Linked DNA regions of Stieleria sp. JC731. The protein of the gene in region 1 binds, or shares a complex with, the protein of each later gene. Links are inferred from orthologs where the notes say so. Each region holds a gene or a part of one and is shown in the gene's direction. Other genes may lie near its edges.

Evidence for each region.
Region 2: the proteins of LOC67_RS08985 (region 1) and mnmG are in contact, whole or in part, in a solved structure (PDB 9HIP), measured with the Escherichia coli proteins. The link is inferred for Stieleria sp. JC731 from one-to-one orthologs.

What each region holds. Positions count from the first base shown.
Region 1 is NZ_JAJKFQ010000002.1:885,403-888,605, forward strand. Bases 227-3,103 are described here. They hold LOC67_RS08985 (tRNA modification GTPase), read left to right. Parts: upstream 227-916; coding sequence 917-2,290; downstream 2,291-3,103. Other genes in these bases: LOC67_RS08980 (protein-disulfide reductase DsbD family protein), read left to right, coding at 227-861; LOC67_RS08990 (PhzF family phenazine biosynthesis protein), read right to left, coding at 2,331-3,103. Outside these bases: more of protein-disulfide reductase DsbD family protein, read left to right, coding at 1-226; more of PhzF family phenazine biosynthesis protein, read right to left, coding at 3,104-3,161. UniProt on the Escherichia coli protein: Exhibits a very high intrinsic GTPase hydrolysis rate. Involved in the addition of a carboxymethylaminomethyl (cmnm) group at the wobble position (U34) of certain tRNAs, forming tRNA-cmnm(5)s(2)U34.
Region 2 is NZ_JAJKFQ010000001.1:1,151,850-1,155,175, forward strand. The notes cover bases 294-3,293. They hold mnmG (tRNA uridine-5-carboxymethylaminomethyl(34) synthesis enzyme MnmG), read left to right. Parts: upstream 294-866; coding sequence 867-2,720; downstream 2,721-3,293. Other genes in these bases: LOC67_RS03750 (hypothetical protein), read right to left, coding at 294-868; LOC67_RS03760 (response regulator), read left to right, coding at 3,232-3,293. Outside these bases: more of hypothetical protein, read right to left, coding at 1-293; more of response regulator, read left to right, coding at 3,294-3,326. UniProt on the Escherichia coli protein: NAD-binding protein involved in the addition of a carboxymethylaminomethyl (cmnm) group at the wobble position (U34) of certain tRNAs, forming tRNA-cmnm(5)s(2)U34.

The sequences.
Region 1 (3,203 bases):
GTCGGTCTCGGAATGTCGATGCCTTACGTGATCCTAGGAATCTTTCCAAAGCTGGTCAGTTTTCTACCCAAGCCTGGCAATTGGATGGTCACGCTGAAAGAGTTCCTCGCGTTCCTTTTCTTAGGCACCGTGGCATTCTTTTTCAACCAATTCAGCGACGCACAGAAGTTACCCGTATTCGTGACGCTCATCGGCGTTTGGTTCGGCTGCTGGATCATCGGCAAGGTGCCACCGTGGGAATCGATGAAGAAACAGATCCGCGGTTGGTCAATCGGTGTTGTCAGCGCTGTCTTGATTGGCATCGCATCGTTTTCTTACCTGACCGCCAAACCAGTCATTCGCGCCGAAGGCGGTGGTGTTGAATACATCGTTGACGATCACTTGCGATGGGAAAAGTACGACGAACAACGCTTGAAAGACCTGCACGCGATGGGTAAGACCGTCATGCTGGACTTCACCGCGTCGTGGTGCGTCAACTGCATCGTCAACAAAGAGGTTGCCTTGGATACCGAGCAGACTCGCAAAATGCTCGAGACGCTTGACGGTGTTGCCATGCTCGCTGACTTGACCGATCAACCCGAAGACCTGGTTCGCAAGCTCGAAACAGAACTGGGCAGTAAGTCGATTCCGATGCTGGCGATCTACCCTGGAAAGTCACCCAAGCAGCCCATCATTCTGCGAGACTTGGTCACTCAGGGTATGGTGCTAAACGCTTTGGAATCAGCCGGACCAAGTGTCGGCGGTGCAACGCAAAACGAATCCGTCACCACAGCCCAATCAGAGTTGAAAGCTCTGTCAGAGTCAAAAACCCAGTCCACTCGCTACATTTCAGCTCCGGCTTCGACTGCAGACAATCATTGATCGAGCTGGGTCACAACAGCTGATACAAGATGGCTGAAAAGCAATGACAACGGGCATGGTCGACATCTGCGAGACAATCATTGCCATCGCAACACCGCCGACCCAAGCGGTGCGCGGTGCGATCCGATTGTCAGGTTCTGAATCATTGGATGTCATCAGTCGATTGGGAATCGAACCCGTTTCGCTAACACGACCGCACCGCATCGACGGCGAAATTGATTTAGGTTCGCCGCTGGGTTCTGTCCCCGTCCGCGTTTTAATCTGGCCGACCGCGCGAAGCTATACCGGCCAACCATCGGTCGAACTGCATACCTACGGTTCGCTGCCGATTCTGCAGTCGATCGTTGATGCCGCCACATCGGTCGGTGCCCGCGCGGCAAGACCAGGCGAGTTCACGATGCGAGCCTTTCTAGCAGGACGGTTAGACTTAGCCCAAGCCGAAGCGGTCTTGGGTGTCATTGATGCCGAATCACGTGGTGCGCTTGATCATGCGCTGCGTCAGTTGGCTGGCAACCTTTCAAAACCGATCGAATCGCTTCGTGGGGAATTGCTGAACCTTCTTGCGGATGTCGAAGCCGGGTTGGACTTTGTCGACGAGGATATCCAATTCATCGAAGACGATCACCTAATCTCGCGATTGGAATCGATCGCAGATTCCATCGCCGAAGCTCGCACCCAAATGGACCAGCGCCGTGGTGACAAATCTGGTTGGACCCTGGCGCTACGCGGATTGCCCAACGCCGGTAAAAGCAGTTTGATTAATGCATTGACCGGACGTGAAGCGGCGATCGTCACGGACGTGGCCGGTACAACCCGTGACGTCGTTTCGGTTGAAATTGAGCTGGACGGTTACAACCTGTTGCTAGCCGACACAGCAGGACTGGAAATCGTCGAAGGCGAATCGCCAGACGACCAAATCATGCGACAAGCTCAATCCCATGCTGGCCGTGCGGGGCATGACGCAGATATCCGCCTTTGGTGCGTCGACTACACCGACCAAAATTTCCAGCAAGATGCCGACAAGGTGCGTGTCCTTGCGACTGAAAAGCGGCGATCGTCAATCGATCTGTGGATCGCGACTAAATGCGATCACCCCGATACCAATCCGCCGTCACCGTGGCTGGCAACCAGCGCACAAGAAGGTACCGGGATCGATCAACTAAAACAGATCATCGTCGATTCGATCGAGCAACAAAGCTCTGGCGATTCGACGTCGGTCATCGGGACCGCAGCTCGCTGCCGCGGTAGCTTACAAGCCGCAGAAGAAGCCATCGCTTCGGCGCTGGCTTATGTTCGTGGCGAAGACGGCCACGAATACGTTAGTAGCGAATTGCGTTTAGCGGTTTCAAATCTTGGCGAAGTCACCGGAGCGGTCTACACCGATGACATTTTGGATCGCGTCTTCAGCCGATTCTGTATCGGCAAATAGCAGGGATGTCATTTTGGACGCTGCCCTGCGTTTCGCTAGATTAGTGATCGATGGCGACTTTGAGACGAGCTTGCATCACCGTCACGGCGTTTCCGCTTAAGTGGACACGATCACCGACTATCTTGCACGTCACGATTCCGCCGCGCGAGGAAGCTTGATAGCCAACGAGATCTTGCCTGCCAAATACTTGCGCCCAGTACGGTGCCAAGCAACAATGCGCCGACCCGGTCACCGGATCCTCGTTGATCCCACAGCTTGGTGCAAAGAATCGTGAAACGAAATCAATCCCATCGCGGGTACTTGGACTCGTCAGCATCACACCACGTGTTTGCAACTTGGTCAGGGCACTAAAATCTGGAAGAGCCGATTCGACGATAGACCCGTCATCAACAATCACCAACAAGTCAAACGGACTTTGCAGAACAATCGCCTTGCCGACTCCCAATGCATCGCAAGCTTCGCGTGCCAGCGTGTCAGAGTCACACGGCCTCGGTGGGGTCGATGGGAAATCCATGGTGATCGAATGATCGCGATACTCGCAAAGTAGCTCGCCGCTGCGTGTGTTAAAGCGAATTGGATGTTGTCGATCAACAATGTCTCGTTCTAACAAGACGTGCGCCGTCGCTAGTGTCGCGTGACCACACAGATCGACCTCTGTTGCCGGCGTAAACCAACGCAAGTCGAAATGTCCGGGTCGATCAGTCGCAACGACAAAGGAAGTTTCGGACAAGTTCATTTCCGCCGCGACATCTTGCATCCATCGATCTGAGGGGAATCGATCTAATACACAAACGGCAGCCGGGTTTCCCGCGAAGGGTCGATCCGTGAATGCATCCACCTGCCAAAGTTCGATTCCGTCGTCATTTAACATTTGGCAAGTCATCCGTTGAGTTGTAAATACTGATTGAGTGCT
Region 2 (3,326 bases), on another replicon or contig:
CGACATCGGTCGCGTAGAGAACACGCAGGGTTCCGAGTTGACCGGGTTCGTTGAGCGATAGTTGAGCGCGTAGTCCGCCTTCCAAATCGGCTTCACCACTAAGCTGAATCGCCGGTCCGGTGGTGTCGATCAAGATTTTCCGTTCGGCCGATAGTGCAGCCGGTGTCGGAGCATCCGCAGTGGTAGTTTCGTGCGCGAACCAGTGCTCGCCATCCTCGGTCGCTTCAAAGTGCAGTTTTTCTACTGGCAGAGGGGCCTCTGTCGCGATTTGCCAACTTTGCCCCTTGTCGGTCGAAACATAAAGTTTCACGCTGCTGTCGGATGTCTGTCCATTGACGTGAAATGGGATGTCAAATGTGCGAGAGGCGATGACAATAACGTCGTCAGAGGTGGTTGGATCCGCCGCTAGGCTGGACGCCGTTTGGCAGGCGACTATGCCGCCCAAAACAGCCAAGGCCCCCAGACAACGCCTGACCGTCGGAACCGAAATCCGGTGACTCGATTGGGGAATCGCTCGGTCAATGAAGCTGCAGAATCTAAAACGCAGCTGCTGAAGCGATTGCATGATCGGGCGAGTTCCGGTGGCGCTTGAATCGGCCAATTCAGCGGAATCAGCCGGTGCGAAATACAAACCGGCTAGGGAATGCCGCTTGCGATTTGTCGATGGATCTGGGCCAATGACAGTCATCAAAATCGTCAAAGTCGAGTGAAATCGGTACACACTGCTTTTGTGGTCGGCAGCCAGGGCCGATGATCTTGATTGCGAAACAGTGGAAATCAGGAAGCGATGGTCGGGCAGGCCTTGGTTAGCCCCCCCTAGAAGTAAGGCCAACGGAAGTGAGATCAACAACTGGAAACGTTCAGTCATGATTGAATATGAATACGATGTCGTCGTGATCGGGGCCGGCCATGCCGGAACGGAAGCCGCTGCTGCGGCGGCTCGATTGGGGGCGAAGACGGCGCTGCTGACCACCAATCTGGATACCGTTGGGCAGATGTCGTGCAATCCGGCGATCGGCGGAGTCGCCAAGGGGCAGATCGTTCGTGAAGTCGATGCCCTTGGTGGATTGATGGGGCATGCGATCGACGCAACCGGAATTCAGTTTCGGCTTCTCAATCGACGCAAGGGGCCAGCCATGCACAGCCCACGTTCCCAAGCGGACAAGCGGGCCTATCAGCAGTACATCAAGCACGCGATTGAGCTTCAAGAAAACCTTGATCTGCGACAAGAAACGGTTGAAGACCTACTGACCGAAACCAGTGGTGATGGCGAACGTCTTGTTGGTGTCCAAGTACGTGGCGACGCGATTTACCGCGCCCCAGCCGTCGTGCTAACCACAGGAACGTTTTTGTCAGCCATCATGCACACAGGTGATGCCAAAACGGCCGGCGGTCGCGCCGGTGAAGGCACCACGACTGGGATCAGTGGCGCACTACGTCGATTGGGATTCGAGATCGATCGCTTCAAGACCGGAACACCGGCGCGATTGAATCGACGGACGATCGATTACGCTAATTTGGAAGAGCAGCCCGGCGATGACGATCCGCAGCCTTTTTCGTTCCTGAACGATTCATTGGATGTCCAGCAGGTTCCCTGCCATATCGCAATGACCAATCAAGCGGTACACGATCTGATTCGCGCCAACTTGCATCGTGCCCCGATGTATAGCGGGCAAATCAATTCACGCGGGCCACGCTATTGCCCGTCGATCGAAGACAAAGTGGTGCGATTCGCAGACAAAGATTCACACCAGTTGTTCTTAGAACCCGAAGGCCATCACACCGAAGAGATCTACGTCAACGGGATTTCGACCAGTTTGCCGCGCGACGTTCAGGACGCGATGTTCCGGCAGATTCAAGGTTTGGAAAAAGCCCAGATCATGCGTTACGGCTACGCTGTCGAATACGACTATTGTCCGCCAACGCAGTTGTGGCCGCACTTGGAATCGAAGCTGGTGCCAGGGTTGTTTTTGGCCGGTCAGATCAACGGAACAACCGGCTATGAAGAAGCAGCAGGGCAGGGCCTGATTGCTGGTCTGAACGCGGCACGACTGGTTGCCGGAAAATCAACATGGGTGCCAACCCGCGATCAAGCCTACATCGGTGTCTTGGTTGATGACTTGGTTACCAGTGGAACGGACGAACCTTACCGAATGTTTACCAGTCGTGCAGAGTTCCGTTTATTGCTTCGCCAAGACAACGCAGATCGGCGTCTGACTGCCGATGCTGACAAGTTAGGTCTGATTAGCGAAAATCGACGTCAGCGATTTGCGCAGAAACTCGATGATATCGATCGCGCTTTGCAATTGCTTTCGGCGGCAAAGGTCAGCACCGCTAAAGGTGATGTCAAAGGCGACGTCTATCTACGTCGGCCCGAAGTCGATTGGGAAACGATGTGTGGCATCGTTGGTGAGCTTTCAACGATCGGTCCTCAAGCAGCACAGCAAGTCGTCTATGACATCAAGTACGAAGGCTACGTCAGTCGGCAACGAGATGAGGTTGCCCGACAGCAGCGGATGCTGAAGAAAAAGATTCCGATCTCATTCGACTACGCCACCATCACGGCCATGCGTACCGAAGCACGGGAAAAGCTAAGTTCGATTCGTCCGGTTACTCTTGATCAAGCACAGCGAATAAGCGGAATCACGCCAGCCGACATCGCGCTCTTGTTGGCTTATTTGGAAGCGCCTTCGAAAGAAGCAAAATCAAAGTCGCTTTGATAGCAATCGATTGGTTGAATCAAAGGCAACGTGCTCGGTAAAGCGAATCGATTTCCAGTTTCGCGAGCGAAGCGAAGCGTTCGGCGGAATTTTACTTCGCCGTTTTGTGGCTTCGGTGACTGACCGTTGGCATGTGAAAACGCAAACTCGACATTAACAATCTTGCGTGAGCTATCGCCTTTGGCCAGCAACCCAGGCTCTCCTATCTTGACCTAGCCGGTTAGATTGGTAAGATTCGCTGGTCGGGCAAGATCGGCAAACTTGAGGGTTTTGGAGTTTGCTGTTATCTGCGTTTTTCGCACAGAATGCGGCGAAGTGCTCTTGTGTGGAAGCGTGGAGGTTTTGCTAAAAGAGGCGTGTCGTGTTGGTTTGGTGACTAACACAGTTGTGCAGACTTTTGAATAGCACGGAAAGACGCGCGTGATGGGCGAGCTTTGCGAAAGCCAAGTGGCCCACCGACTAACGCACAGGTTGGGAAACGGCTCGTCCTGCAGGGAGGATGGTTTCTGCGATGACCACAAAGACGGTCTTTACGACAGGCGAAGCGGCGAAAATTTGCAAAGTCAGTCAGCAAACGATCATTCGTTGCTTTGACAATGGCTCGCT